DNA from 3 places in the Nocardioides aquaticus genome. Region 2 is predicted to be linked to each of the others. Evidence: riboswitches for the same ligand, from Rfam matches in the RefSeq annotation. Region 2 holds a riboswitch; each other region holds the start of a gene.
What was found. Region 2 has a riboswitch for cobalamin ahead of cobA (uroporphyrinogen-III C-methyltransferase). Riboswitches for the same ligand answer to the same signal wherever they lie in the genome.
Positions count from the first base shown of each region.

Region 1: another riboswitch for cobalamin. It lies ahead of ENKNEFLB_RS01415 (nitrite reductase); the one in region 2 lies ahead of cobA (uroporphyrinogen-III C-methyltransferase).
Region 3: another riboswitch for cobalamin. It lies ahead of ENKNEFLB_RS01390 (VWA domain-containing protein); the one in region 2 lies ahead of cobA (uroporphyrinogen-III C-methyltransferase).

Region 1 is NZ_CP075371.1:279,527-284,083, forward strand. Features, by position in the region: gene ENKNEFLB_RS01405 (precorrin-2 C(20)-methyltransferase) at 1-1,139, opposite strand, end outside; gene ENKNEFLB_RS01410 (precorrin-8X methylmutase) at 1,136-1,801, opposite strand; gene ENKNEFLB_RS01415 (nitrite reductase) at 1,798-2,727, opposite strand; cobalamin riboswitch at 2,800-2,939, opposite strand; gene ENKNEFLB_RS01420 (sigma factor) at 3,059-3,430, shown strand; gene ENKNEFLB_RS01425 (flavin monoamine oxidase family protein) at 3,427-4,557, shown strand, end outside.
Region 2 is NZ_CP075371.1:1,661,785-1,666,341, reverse strand. Features, by position in the region: partial or broken gene ENKNEFLB_RS22865 ((2Fe-2S) ferredoxin domain-containing protein) at 1-396, opposite strand, end outside; gene cobA (uroporphyrinogen-III C-methyltransferase) at 432-1,430, opposite strand; cobalamin riboswitch at 1,555-1,699, opposite strand; one part of gene ENKNEFLB_RS08010 (IS3 family transposase) at 1,866-2,144, shown strand; one part of gene ENKNEFLB_RS08010 (IS3 family transposase) at 2,147-3,058, shown strand; gene ENKNEFLB_RS08005 (phospholipase D-like domain-containing protein) at 3,065-3,538, opposite strand; gene ENKNEFLB_RS08000 (hypothetical protein) at 3,531-4,557, opposite strand, start outside.
Region 3 is NZ_CP075371.1:273,268-277,824, reverse strand. Features, by position in the region: gene cbiE (precorrin-6y C5,15-methyltransferase (decarboxylating) subunit CbiE) at 1-689, opposite strand, end outside; cobalamin riboswitch at 737-903, shown strand; gene ENKNEFLB_RS01390 (VWA domain-containing protein) at 1,050-3,095, shown strand; gene bluB (5,6-dimethylbenzimidazole synthase) at 3,095-3,736, shown strand; gene cobO (cob(I)yrinic acid a,c-diamide adenosyltransferase) at 3,738-4,352, shown strand; gene ENKNEFLB_RS01375 (bifunctional hydrogenobyrinic acid a,c-diamide synthase/histidinol phosphate aminotransferase CobBC) at 4,349-4,557, shown strand, end outside.

The DNA.
Region 1 (4,557 bases), 1.4 Mb from region 2:
GCCACGGCCTGCACCGCACTCACCCCCGGCAGCACCCGTACCTCCACGTCGTCCCACCGGCCCTCCCCGGCCGGGTCGTCCAGCGCCTCGTAGACCGCGGCGGCCATCCCGAAGACGCCCGCGTCGCCACCGGAGACCACGGCCACCCGCTCGCCGCCGCGGGCCAGGTCGAGGGCCAGGCGGGCCCGGTCGACCTCCACGGTGTTGCCGCTGGCGTGACGGGTGAGGCCCGCACGGGCCGGGACCCTCGCGACGTACGGGCCGTACCCGACGACGTGGTCGACCTCGGCCAGCGCCTCGGCGACCTCGGCGGTCAGCCAGCGGTCCGGCCCAGGCCCGAGGCCGACGACGAGGACCTCCCCGGGCGCGGTCGTCACCGGGTCCGGCGCCGGTGCGTCGCGCCGGCCGCGGCCGTGGCGGGAGTCGCCGGGCACGACGACCAGGGAGAAGTACGGGACCGTCCCCGGGTCGACCTCGGCCACCGGCAGCCGGCGCTCCCCGGGCATCGAGGCCCGTTCGACGTAGACCGCGTCGTCGAGGCGGCCCGCGGCGGCCAGCGCCCGGCGCACGGCCGGGAAGGTGCGGCCCAGCTTCATCACCACCGCGCCGTCGCTGTCGGCCAGGCGGCGGGCCAGCTCGGGCTCGGGCAGGGTCCCGGGCAGCACCGTGAGCACGTCGGTCTGGCGCACCAGCGGGGTCGCGGCGGCCGCCGCGGCGGCGGCGAAGGCTGGCACCCCCGGCACGATCTGGGTCTCGAAGCGGTGCGCGAGCCGGTCGTGCATGTGCATGAAGGAGCCGTAGAAGAGCGGGTCGCCCTCGGCGAGCAGGACCACGTCCCGCCCGGCGGCGAGGTGGGCGGCCAGCCGCTCGGCGGCCTCGGCGTAGAAGTCGGCCATCGCGCCGGCGTAGCCGCCCGGGTGGTCGGTGCCGCCGGTGGTGACGGGGTAGCGGAGCTCCTCCTCGAGCGCCCCGGCCGGGATGAGGTCGGCCGCGGTGCGCCGCGCGTTCGACTCCTTGCCGACGCCGGCGTGGTAGGCCACCACGTCGGCCGCGGCGATCAGCCGGGCCGCCTTGAGGGTCACCAGCTCGGGGTCGCCGGGGCCGAGGCCGACCCCGGCGAACCTTCCCGGCGCGGTCACTCCTCCTCCTGGGCCAGCGCGTTGAGGGCCGAGGCCGTCATCGCGGACCCGCCGCGCCGCCCGCGGACGGTCACGAACGGCACGTCGATGCCGTGGTCGGCGGCGAACGAGGCCAGGGCGTCCTTGGACTCCGCGGCCCCGATGAAGCCGACCGGGCAGCCGATCACGGCGGCCGGGCGCGGGGCGCCGTCGAGCAGCATCTCGAGCAGGTGGAACAGCGCGGTCGGGGCGTTGCCGATCGCGACGACCGCGCCGTCGAGGTGGTCGGCCCACAGGGAGACGGCCGCGGCCGAGCGGGTGGTGCCCCAGGCCGCGGCCAGGCCCGGGACGCGGCGGTCGGGCAGGTAGCAGTGGACGTCGTTGCCCGCCGGCAGGCGCGAGGCGGTGATGCCGGTGGCCACCATCCGGGCGTCGCAGAGGATCGGCGCGCCGGCGGCCAGCGCGGTGCGCGCCGCCGGGACCAGGCGCGGGTGGACCACGAGGTCGTCGACCAGGTCGACCTGGCCGGTGCCGTGGATCATCCGCACCGCGAGCCGCTCGGCGTCGCCCGGCACCCGGGACAGGTCGCTCTCGCGGCGGATGGTCGCGAAGGAGTCGACGTAGATCTCCGGGCCGTGGTCGACGTAGGCGTACCGCTGCGGCGGCCGGGACAGCGGGGTCATCGCGCACCTCCCCCCTCGTGCGGGGCCGGGTCCGGCACCAGCACCCCGCGCCACGGCGTCACGACCAGCGTGCCGTCGGGGTCCCGGGCGACGAGGTCGTCGACCAGGTCGGGGCCGAGCACGCCGTCGGGGGCCGCGACGTGCTCACCGCCGACCAGCGGGCCGTACGCCGGTCGCGCGGTCGGGGCCGGGACGCAGTCGTCGGGCTCCCGGGCGGGCGCCAGGGGACCGTCGAGCTCGGCGACGTGCCAGGCGGCGGCCGGGTCGGGGCGGGCGTCCAGGAAGCGACGGACCAGGGCGAGCAGGGCGTCGGGCACGTCGGGGAGCGCCACCACGTCGCCCCAGGCCGTCCCGACGCGCAGCTGGGCGGTCCCGTCGTCGAGGGCCACCACCCCCAGGTCGCACGGGCGGTCGACCAGGTCGCCGCGGCCGTCGTCGAGCACGAGCAGGAACCGTCCGGAGAGGTCGGCGGCGGCGGGCTCGGCCAGCAGCGCCGCGTCGAGGGCGTCCACGACCGGGCGCAGGTCGGCGCGGCCGCCGCCCGGTCGGCCGGTGTCCAGCCCGGTCTGCGGCGAGGCCATCAGGTTGCGGACCAGCTCGTGGCTGGGCGACGGCAGCAGGCCGGTGCCGGCGAGGGCCGCGGCGACGTCGGGCCGTACGGCGCCCGTCGTGGCCGGGTCGGCCGGCAGGGCACGCAGCTGGAGGTTGGCGCGACCGGTCAGGTGGAGGTCGCCGTCGCCGTGGGTACGGGCGACCCCGGAGAGCGAGGCCAGGGCCCGGGCGGCGACCCGGCCGCCGGGGAGCCGGAGCCGGACCAGCAGGCCGTCCTCGGCGGGCCAGGGCCGGGCGACACCGGGACAGCGGTCCGCGGCGGCGTCCCGGCCGTCGGGACCGGGCCGCGAGCGGACGAGGGGTGGGTGGGGCACGGTCACCTCGGTGGTCGGAGGCTCGTGCGCGGAGCCTGCGTGGACCGGACGACGGGCGTCGCCGGGGCCAGCAGGTCTTCGGACTCGGGATCGCCCGGCGCGGAGCACCTTCCCGGACCGATGCCGCTGGTCCAGTGGCCTGCCTCTCGACAGGAGCCCCGTCCGTCACCCATACCGCTGCGCGTCAGTCCCGGCCTCGCACCGGGTTCCCTGGCCTCCCGGCGGACCGGGGGGCGTGACTGGCGCGGCCAACCTAGCAAGCGTCGTCCACTGGTCTGGTCACACGCGCGCGGGTGGGTCGTCCTCACCAGGCGCCCCCCACACTGGCCCCATGTGCGACGACTACGTCGGGCAGCGGACGGGCCGGCGGACGGGGCCGCGGCCCCTGACCGCCCCCCGACCGGCCGCCGAGCGCCGTCCGGGCTGCCTGGAGTGCACCGCCGCCGGCCGGCAGGAGGCCTTCGAGGACCTGTACGACGCCACCGTCGACCAGGTCTGGCGCCTCGCGCGGCTCAAGGGCCGCGGCGACGAGGCGTGGGCGCACCAGGTCGTGCGCGAGACCTACGCCGAGGTCTGGCGCAGCGCGTCGACCTACCGCCCCACGGAGCACCGCCCCCTGACCTGGGTGCTGGCCGTGACCTCCGCGGTGGCCCGCACCGGACCCCGCCGCGACCCCGGTCCCTGGGACGGGCAGGCCGCGTGAGCGAGAACGACACCGACGTCGTGGTGGTCGGCGCGGGCCTCGCGGGCCTGCGCTGCGCCCGGGCCCTGGTCGACCGGGGCCACGACGTCGTGGTCCTCGAGCGCGACGACGCCGTCGGCGGTCGGATCCGCACCGACCACGTCGACGGGTTCGCCCTCGACCGCGGCTTCCAACTGCTCAACCCGGCGTACCGCGCGGTGCGCCGCTGGGTCGACGTGGACGCCCTCGGCCTGCAGCCGTTCGCCGCCGGCGTGGCCGCCCGGAACGACGACGGGCTGGTCCGCCTCGGCAACCCGCTGGCCGCGCCCGCGCTGCTGCTGCCCTCGGTGCGGGCGGTCCTCCCGCGCCCGCGCGAGGTGCTCGCGGCCGCCCGCTGGGCCGCCCCGCTGCTGCGCGCCCGGCCCGGCCGCCGCCTGGCCACGAGCCTGACCACGGCCTCGCCGCGGCGCGACGTGAGCCGCCGCGAGGCGCTCGACCGCGCCGGGGTCGACGGGCTGCTGCGCGCCACGCTCGACTCGTTCTTCGCCGGGGTGGTGCTGGAGGACGACGGCTCGACCTCGCAGGCCTACGCCCTGCTGCTCACCGCCACCTTCCTGGCCGGCACCCCCGCCCTGCCCGAGCACGGGATGCAGGCGTTGCCCGCGCAGCTGGCCGGGAGGCTCGGCGACCGGGTGAGGCTCGGCACCGCCGTGGACTCCGTCGAGACCGTCGCCGGGGGCGCGGTCGTGCACGCCGGCGGCACGACGCTGCGCGCCCGCCAGGTGGTGGTGGCCGTCGCCGGCCAGGACGCCGGTGCGCTGACCGGCCCCGACGCGGAGCCGACGCCGCGTACCAAGGGCGTCGTGACCTCGTGGTTCGCCGCCGACGAGGCCCCGACGGACTCCCACCTGCTGTTCGTCGACGGACGCTCCCGCCCGTCCGGTCCGCTGGTCAACACCGCGGTGGTCAGCAACCCGGCGCCGTCGTACGCCCCGGCGGGGCAGCACCTGGTCCAGGCCTCGGCCCTGCTCGGGCCGGACCGGCCGGTGCCGACCGAGGACGACGTCCGCCGGCACGCCGGCGAGCTGCTCGGCGCCGACCCTCGCGGCTGGCGGCTGCTGCACCGCCACGAGGTGCCGCACGCGCTC
Region 2 (4,557 bases):
GCGACAGACCAGCACCTGGTGGCGGTGCCCGGGCACGTCCTCCCAAGCTGCGGACTCGAGGCCTGCCTCGGCGCCCGTCACCTCACGCCGTACGGCAAGCACCTGGCGCACCTGGTCGACCCCGTCGGCGAGCCGGGTGGCGACCTCGACGATGGGCCTCTGCTCCGCTCGCTCGCGCCACCAGTGCGCGGCGATGCGGCGCAGCCAGGAGACCGCGGGCGCGAGCGCGCCGAGGCTGACGCCCACGAGGACGATCCGCTGTGCACCCAGGTCAGCGAGCCGTGTCAGCTCCGCGGAGAGCGACGGGTCTCCCAGCTGCAGGAAGGCGACCGTGGCGTCATGCTCGTGGGCGACCTCGTGCAGCAGGTTGTGCGCCTGCACCTCGCGCGCCGACATGCCCACGAGCACGACGGGCGCGGTCACATCGTCGTTCATGGCGACCCCGTCCTTCGCAGCGAGACCACCTGGCCGATGACAACGACCGCCGGGGCTCGGATCCCGGCGTCGTGGGCAACTTCGGCGATCGAGGCGAGAGACGCGGTGATGACTCGTTGGTGGAGGTGGGTGCCGTCGGCGATCACGGCCGCAGGGGTCGCCGCGTCCATGCCCACCGCGCACAGCTCGGCGGTGATCGCATCCAGCGTGCCCACTCCCATCAGGAACACCAGCGTGGTCCCGCAGCGGGCAAGCGCTGCGTAGTCCAAGCTCGACTCCGGATGGCCAGGTGGAACATGGCCAGACACGACCGTGAACCCCTGCGTCAGGCCGCGGTGCGTCACCGGGATACCGGCGGCCCCCGGCACCGCGATGCTCGAGGTGACCCCGGGGATCACCCGGGCCGGAACGCCGGCCTCGCGACACGCCTCCAGCTCTTCGTGGCCACGACCGAAGACAAAGGAGTCCCCGCCCTTGAGGCGGACCACTTGCTGGCCCGCGAGCGCCCGGTCAACCAGGATGCGATTGATCTCCTCTTGACTGGTGAACCGTCCGAAGGGGATCTTGGCCACGTCGACGATCTCCGCGTCCGGCCGGGCCCAGGTCAGGGCTTCCCACGGAGCGAGCCGGTCGATCACCACCACATCTGCCTTGGCGATGGCCTCGCGTCCCGCGAGCGTCATCAGGTCGACGGCCCCCGGTCCCCCGCCGACCAGAGTCACTTGCCCCTGGGCGCCTTTCTCGTCCAGTCCGGCCGGCCGCGGCTGGGAGCGGAGGCGGGGCCGCAGCGTCAGGTCCGCAGACACCACCTCCTCCAACGTCGCCTCGTGTCTGACCCAGGTGATCAGGCACCGGGTGGCGAGGTCCTCCACGTAGGCGCAGGCCCGGGTGGCGTGCACGGTCACGTGCGCTCCGGCACTGAGCAGCCGCGCCACGTCCACGGCCGCGTGCTCGTCACCACCGAGCACCAATGCTTTCGCACCCACCACGTCCATTTGGAGTGGGTGGTCCGCCACACGAGCGGATCCGGGCTCAGTGGTGTTACGGGTGGTTTCTTCCTGCGCTGGCATTTGGGCCTCCCGCTCACTCTGCCTGGCTTGAGCACGCCCGCGGGTTGCTGGCGCATGCGGTCGTGAGGCCGGCCTTCGGACTTCCTGGATCAATGTCCAGGTCACCGCAGCGGGTCCCGTGCCGGATTCTCACCAGCTTCCCGATTCTCCCCAGCCCGTAGAGATTGTTAGGCACCTCACGCCGTTCGCACAAACCCTAGATGCCGCCGACCTGGAGATGGCCGACGGCCCGCATGCTGTCGGGTAGCCCGCAACCGGCAGGTCCATTCCGGAGATGTCGGCGTGGGCTTGGTGGGTCTGCCCAGACTTTGGTTGACACCTGACCTGTGAGGATCCGTCCTCGCTGGAAGGATGTCGACCATGGCGAAGGCATACCCGAAGGAGTTCCGCGACGATGTCGTGGCAGTGGCCCGTAAGGGTCAGGCTCCGTTGTCCCAGATCGCGAAGGACTTCGGGATCTCTGAAGGCACGCTGTCGAACTGGCTCAAGCGTGCTGATGTCCAGGACGGTCACCGTCCCGGCCTCACCGACGCTGAGCGTGTCGAGCTGCGTGAGACCAAGAAGCGGATCCGGCTGCTGGAGCAGGAGAACGAGGTCCTGCGCCGGGCAGCTGCCTATCTGTCGCAGGCGAACCTGCCGGGAAAATAGTCTTCCCGCTCGTCCGTGAGATGGCCGCGACCGGTGCCCGCATCAGGGTGCCGGTCGCGGTGGCGTGCAGGGTCCTGGGGCTGTCGCCCCAGGGGTACTACAAGTGGCTCAAAGACCCGGTGTCCCAACGGGACTGGGATGACGCACACGTCATCGACGTCGTGCTGGGCATCCACGCCGATGACCCCACCCTGGGCTACCGGTTCGTCGCCGACGAGCTTGCCGACGTCGGCATCACCGCCAGCGAGAACCGGGTGTGGCGACTGTGCTCAACCGCAGGGGTCTTCGCCTCCCACCACCGTCGTCGGGGTAAGGCCGGCAAGCCCGGTCCGGCTGTCCATGACGACCTGCTCGCGAGCGTCGATGAGGAGGGCCGGGTGAGCCACGACTTCGTGGGGGCGACCTCCGGCCCGAACCAGGTCTGGCTCACCGACATCTCCGAGCACCCCACCAGGGAGGGGAAGCTCTACCTGTGTGCGGTCAAGGACTGCTACTCCAACAAGATCGTCGGCTACTCCATCGACTCACGGATGAAGTCCGGACTCGCTGCCGCCGCGCTGCGCAACGCGATCGCCCTGCGCTCACCGGAGGGAACCATCGTGCACAGCGACCGAGGATCTCAATTCCGTTCCAAGAAGGTGGTTCGCCTGCTGAAGAACAACGGGCTGCGCGGCTCGATGGGCCGAGTCGGATCGAGCAGTGACAACGCAGCCATGGAGAGCTTCTTCTCGCTGCTGCAGAAGAACGTCCTCGACACCCGCCGCTGGGACAGCCGCGAAGAACTGCGCCTCGCGATCGTCAGCTGGATCGAAACGAAGTACAACCGCCGCCGTCGCCAACGAGCCCTCGGCAAGCTCACCCCGATCGAGTTTGAGATGATCTACGCAGCCGCAGACGCGGCCTGAGAACCATCAACCCCGAGTGTCAACCAAACCTGGGGCAGTCCCGAAGGCCCGACCAGCGACGAACTCCGAGAGATGTCTTGGGTCCTCGGAGTGGTACCGGAAAACGCTCCAGAGCTCGCCAGGAGAGGCGTAGCCAGAATGGCCGAGGTTGCCCGAGCCAATGACGAGCAATCCTTCGCGCGCGGCCGTTAGCAGAATCACCTTGGCGTGGGCTGAGCCGGGATGGCGGATCGCCGCCGCAACGTAGGTTCGGTTGGCCCGACGCAAGCGCTGTCCCGTCTCGACGGCTTCGGCGAACTTCTCATTCAGGCGTTCGTCGTCGGCCAGAATGATTCGGAGCGGCACCGCAGCGAGTTGACTGAGCAGGTGCGCTTCAAAGAACCCCAGGTCCGCACCGAAGGTCAGGATCAGGGCACTTGACCATTGCCCCTGCAGGAGCTCGGGGAGGACGAGATCCGCTGAGGGTGCAAGCTCAGGCACGTTCCCCACCGGACTGAATCTCGAACGCGGCCAAGGCTTCCTCGAGCGCCCCTGCTGGGAGGTCGCCTTGGCGCAACAGCTCCCGGCCCACCGGCGTTAGTTTCCGCGAGGACTCTCGCATCGAACTGACAAATCCGAGCTCGTGGACGGTGGTGCTGAGAGCGACGAAGCGGCTGTCGTTGAACTCGGCTGGTGCCTCTCGCATGAAGAACTGCAGCTGCGTACCAATCCTCCGGACGCGGAAGGTGTCTTCAGGGAGCTTTGCCGTTGCTACGCGCTCATGCTGGATGATGACGAAGTTGGTGATGATCCATCGAGCCAGCAGGGACAGCGTTTCGCCGGCCAGTACCTTGCGGTGAAGTTGCTGAAAGAACTGCAGCATGCCTACCCGCAGCGAATCCCCGCTGCTGAGAAGGTCCCAATCCGCTTCCATCTCGCTGACCCGGGCCGGAGTGCCGAGTCGCCTGTAGAGCAGCAGGATGATGGCGATCATCGCCACGACGGTCTCGGAGTCGTCGACCCTACTTCGGCACCAGTCGTACAAGGCGTGCTCGTCGGCATCCATGTTGCGCATCCAGACTGCGTTGGGTCCGGGGCTAACGTCGACATGTTCAGTCAGGATGTCGGCGAACCGCGCGGCCGTCGTCGATGACCGCACCGTGCTGCGACTTAGCTTTGTCTCTCTAACGAACTCGCTCGTATCTAATGCTTCGTCGACGAGCTCCCAAAGCCGATCTATCGGAACCAGGCTGAGGCCGTCGTCAGATTCTTCAAGCCCCTTGCGCACCACCCAGCCGAACAGTCTGTTCAGAGCAAAGGAGAAGTACTCCCGCGCCTGGTAGACGCGCCACCGGCGAGCGACCGCCTTCAGGTCAGCACGAGGCCGATAGGTGCCCGCGTCGGTTCGGCGAAAGTACGCTAACTGCCTGAAGTTGTCCCGTTCCAGCCCTTCGCTTTGGGCGCTCTGACTGAGATCCAGCAGGAAGCGCAGTGTCGCGAGCCGTGCCGGAGTCTCGGCC
Region 3 (4,557 bases), 1.4 Mb from region 2:
TGCTCGTACGCCTCGTCCGGCAGCCCGGCGGTCCACGACCCGACCACGGGCCCGCGCAGGTCGACCGCCACCACGTTGAGCGGGGGGACGCGGGCGTCGGCGGCCGCGTCCCAGGCCGCGGCGGCGGCGTCGAGGCGCGACTCGGTCGGCGCGCCGAGGTCGCCGAGCACCGCCAGCAGCGAGGCGCCGTACCCCTGCCGGACGAGGAGCCGGGCCAGCGCGCCCGGCGTGGTCGCGTCCGAGGACAGCGCGACCACGCGGCGGCCCGGGGCGAGCTCGCGCAGGACGAGCGCGGGGTCGCGGCCCACCAGGCTGACCACCGCGGCGCTCTCGGCCGACCAGCCGAGCCGTCCCCGGGCCAGCGCGACCGACGACAGGCCGGGGTGGACCTCCACGGCGTCGGCGCCGAGCAGGTCGACCAGCGTGGTGCCGACGCCGGACAGCAGCGGGTCGCCGGTGGCCAGGGCGACCACCCGTCGCCCGGCGTGCTCGGCCAGCAGGGACGGCAGGCCCGCGCGCAGCGGCACCGGCCACGGCACGCGGTGCTGACCGGGCCGCGGTTCCAGCAGCGCCAGGTGGCGGGCCCCGCCCAGCACCACCTCCGCGTCGTCGACGAGCGACCGCAGGCGCGCCGGGACGCCCGGCCACCCGTCGGCGCCGATCCCCACGACCGTGATCCTCGCCCTCATGGGCGCCGACCCTAGGGCGTGCCTCCGGAGGGCCGGACTGCGCTAGCGTGGCGGCTCAGCCACGAGGTGCCCCGACGCCCCGGTCACGACCGGACGCCGAGGGGAGAATCTGGGAAGCCGGTGAGAGTCCGGCACAGGCCCGCTGCGGTGACCTGGACGCGCGATCCGGCGTGCTCGAGGAAGTCCGAAGACCGGCCTCGAGGCGCCCATCCGATGGCGGACGAGCGGGAGCCTCCCATGCCAGCGCACTACCCCTTCTCTGCCGTCGTGCCCGCGGGCGACCTCGGCGACATCAGCGGCGACACCAGCGGCGACAGCGGCACCGGCGAGACCGGCGCCCGGCCGGGCGACCTGGACCCGATGGCGCTCGCCCTGGTGCTGACCACGATCAGCCCCGCCATCGGCGGCGTGCTGGTCCGCGGCGAGAAGGGCACCGCGAAGTCGACGATCGTGCGCGCCCTCGCCGCGGTGCTGCCGCCGGTCGAGGTCGTGGCCGGGGACCGGTTCTCCTCCGACCCCGCCGACCGCGGCCGGGAGACCGCGTCGCCGGACGGCCCGTTCGCCTCCGACGCGGCGGTGGAGAGCCGGCCCGTACGCCTCGTCGAGCTGCCCGTCGGTGCGACCGAGGACCGGGTGCTCGGCTCGCTGCACCTGGAGCGGGCGCTGAGCCAGGGCACGGCGGAGTACGAGCCCGGCCTGCTGGCCCGTGCGCACCGCGGCATCCTCTACGTCGACGAGGTCAACCTGCTGCACGACCACCTCGTCGACCTGCTCCTCGACGCGGCGGCGATGGGCCGCGCGACCGTCGAGCGGGACGGGGTGTCGGTCTCGCACGCGGCCCGCTTCGTGCTGGTCGGGACGATGAACCCCGAGGAGGGCGAGCTGCGCCCGCAGCTGCTCGACCGGTTCGGCCTGACCGCCGAGGTCGCCGCCCCCCGCGACCCGGCCCGACGGGTCGAGGTGGTCCGTCGGCGGATGGCCTACGACGCCGACCCGGACGCCTTCGCAGCGGCCTGGGCGCCGGACGAGGAGGCGCTGCGGGCGCGCGTCGCGGCCGCGCAGGCCCTGGTCGGCGACGTCGTCGTCGGCGACGGGGCCCTGCTGCGGATCGCCGAGCTCTGCGCGGCGCTCGACGTCGACGGGATGCGCGCCGACATCGTCACCGCGCGCACCGCCGCCGCGCACGCCGCCTGGCACGGCCGGCGCTTCGTGACGACCGAGGACATCCGCGCCGCGGCCCGCCTCTCCCTGCCGCACCGCCGCCGGCGCAACCCCTTCGACGCCCCCGGCCTCGAGGAGGACCTGCTGGACGACCTGCTGCCCGACGACCCCGACGAGCCCGACCCCGAGCCGCCCGGTGGCGGGGACGGTGGCGGGGACGGTGGCGGGGACGACGGCGGGACGTCAGACGCTCCGGACACCTCCCCGGACGGAGCGCATGACGCTGCGCCGGACCCAGGACCGGACCCGGGACCGGCGGACGGCGGGACGTCAGACGCTCCGGACAACCACCTGGACGGAACGCATGACGCAGGACCGGACCCCGCACCGGACCCCGCTCCCGCTCCCCCGCCCGGCGGGACCTCCACCGTCGGTGCGGGACAGGCGTACCGCGCCCGACTGCTGGCCGTCCGCGGCACCGGCGAGGGCGAGGCCGGGCGGCGCAGCCGGGCGGTGACGTCGACCGGACGCCGTACGGGCTCCCGACCCGGCCGCCAGGGCGCGGTGCACCTCGGCGAGACCGTACGGGCCGCCGCGCCGCACCAGGTCGCCCGCGGCCGGGTGCCCGGGACGGGCGGGCGGGTGCTGCTGCGCCCGGACGACCTGCGGGTGGCGGTGCGCGAGGGCCGGGAGTCGAACCTCGTCCTGTTCTGCGTCGACGCGTCCGGCTCGATGGCGGCCCGGCGGCGGATGGAGGAGGTCAAGGCGGCGATCCTGTCGCTGCTGCTCGACGCCTACCGCCGCCGCGACAAGGTCGGGCTGGTCACCTTCCGCGGCACGGGCGCCGAGCTGACGCTGCCACCGACCCGCTCGGTCGACGTCGCCGCGGCGCGCCTCGAGGTGCTGCCCGCCGGCGGGCGTACGCCCCTGGCCGAGGGCCTGCTCGAGGCCGCCCGCTGCCTGGAGGTGGAGCGGGTCCGCGACCCGCGCCGGCGCCCGCTGCTGGTTGTGGTGACCGACGGCCGCGCCACCTCCGGGGCCGACGCCGTCGACCGGTCGCGGAGCGCCGCCGACCTGCTCGCCGCCGCCGGCGTCGGGAGCGTGGTGGTGGACTGCGAGTCCGGGCCGATGCGGATGGGCCTGGCGCGCCGGCTGGCCGAGCACCTCGGCGCCGAGCACGTGCCGGTCGGCGAGGTGAGCGCGGACGCGCTGGCCGCCGTAGCCCGTCCGGCCGGTGCCGCCTGATGGACCTCTACGAGGCTGTCGCGCGTCGGCGGGACGTCCGGGCCGAGTTCAGCGGGGAGCCGCTGGACGACGCCGTGCTCGAGCGGGTGCTCGGCGCGGCGCACCGGGCCCCGAGCGTCGGGATGAGCCAGCCGTGGGACTTCGTGCTCGTCCGCGACCCCGGCACGCTCGGGGCGTTCGCCCAGCACGTGGCGGGCGAGCGGGAGGCGTACGCCGCCGACCTGCCGCCCGACCGCGCCGCCACCTTCGCGGCCATCAAGGTCGAGGGCGTCCGCGAGGCCGGCCTCGGCGTCGTCGTCACGCACGACCAGTCCCGCGGCGGGCCGCAGGTGCTCGGCCGGCGCACCATCGCCGACACCGGGCTCTACTCCACCTGCCTGGCCATCCAGAACCTCTGGCTGGCCGCGACCGCCGAGGGCGTCGGGGTGGGCTGGGTGTCGTTCTTCCGGGAGGAGTGGCTGGCCGAACGGCTCGCGCTGCCCCCGGGCGTACGGCCGGTCGCCTGGCTCTGCGTCGGCCCGGTCACCGGGCTGCAGGAGGTCCCCGACCTCGAGCGGCACCGCTGGCGCTCCCGGCGCCCGCTGGCCGACGCCGTGCACCACGAGACCTACCGCCGCACCCCGGCCGAGAGCAGGAGCTGACATGCCGCAGGGCACCCCGAGCACCGTCCCCGACGACGGCCTGACCACCGCCCAGCGCCGGCACCTGCCGCTGCTGATGGTCCACACCGGTGACGGCAAGGGGAAGTCGACCGCCGCCTTCGGCCTGGCCATGCGGGCCTGGAACCAGGGCTGGGACGTCGGCGTCTTCCAGTTCGTGAAGTCGGCCAAGTGGCGCATCGGCGAGCAGACCGTGCTGGAGCGGCTCGGCGAGCTGCACGCGCAGACCGGCGAGGGAGGACCGGTCGAGTGGCACAAGATGGGGTCCGGCTGGTCCTGGTCGCGCAAGGCCGGTGACGACGAGGACCACGCCCGCGACGCCGCCGAGGGCTGGGCCGAGGTGAAGCGGCGGATCGCCGAGGAGCGCCACGACCTCTACGTGCTCGACGAGTTCACCTACCCGATGGAGTGGGGCTGGGTCGACGTCGACGACGTGGTCACCACACTGCGGGACCGGCCCGGGCGCCAGTACGTCGTGGTCACCGGCCGCCGCGCCCACCCGGCCCTGGTCGAGGCGGCCGACCTGGTCACCGAGATGGGCAAGGTCAAGCACCAGATGGACCGCGGGCAGAAGGGCCAGCGGGGGATCGAGTGGTGACCACCCGCCTCCCGCGGATCGTCGTCGCGGCCCCGGCCACCGGGCAGGGCAAGACCACGGTCTCGACCGGGCTGATGGCCGCGCTCACCCGCGCCGGGCACGTCGTGTCGGGCCACAAGGTGGGGCCGGACTACATCGACCCGGGCTACCACGCCCTCGCGTGCGGGCGGGCCGGGCGCAACCTCGACCCGCACCTGGTCGGCGA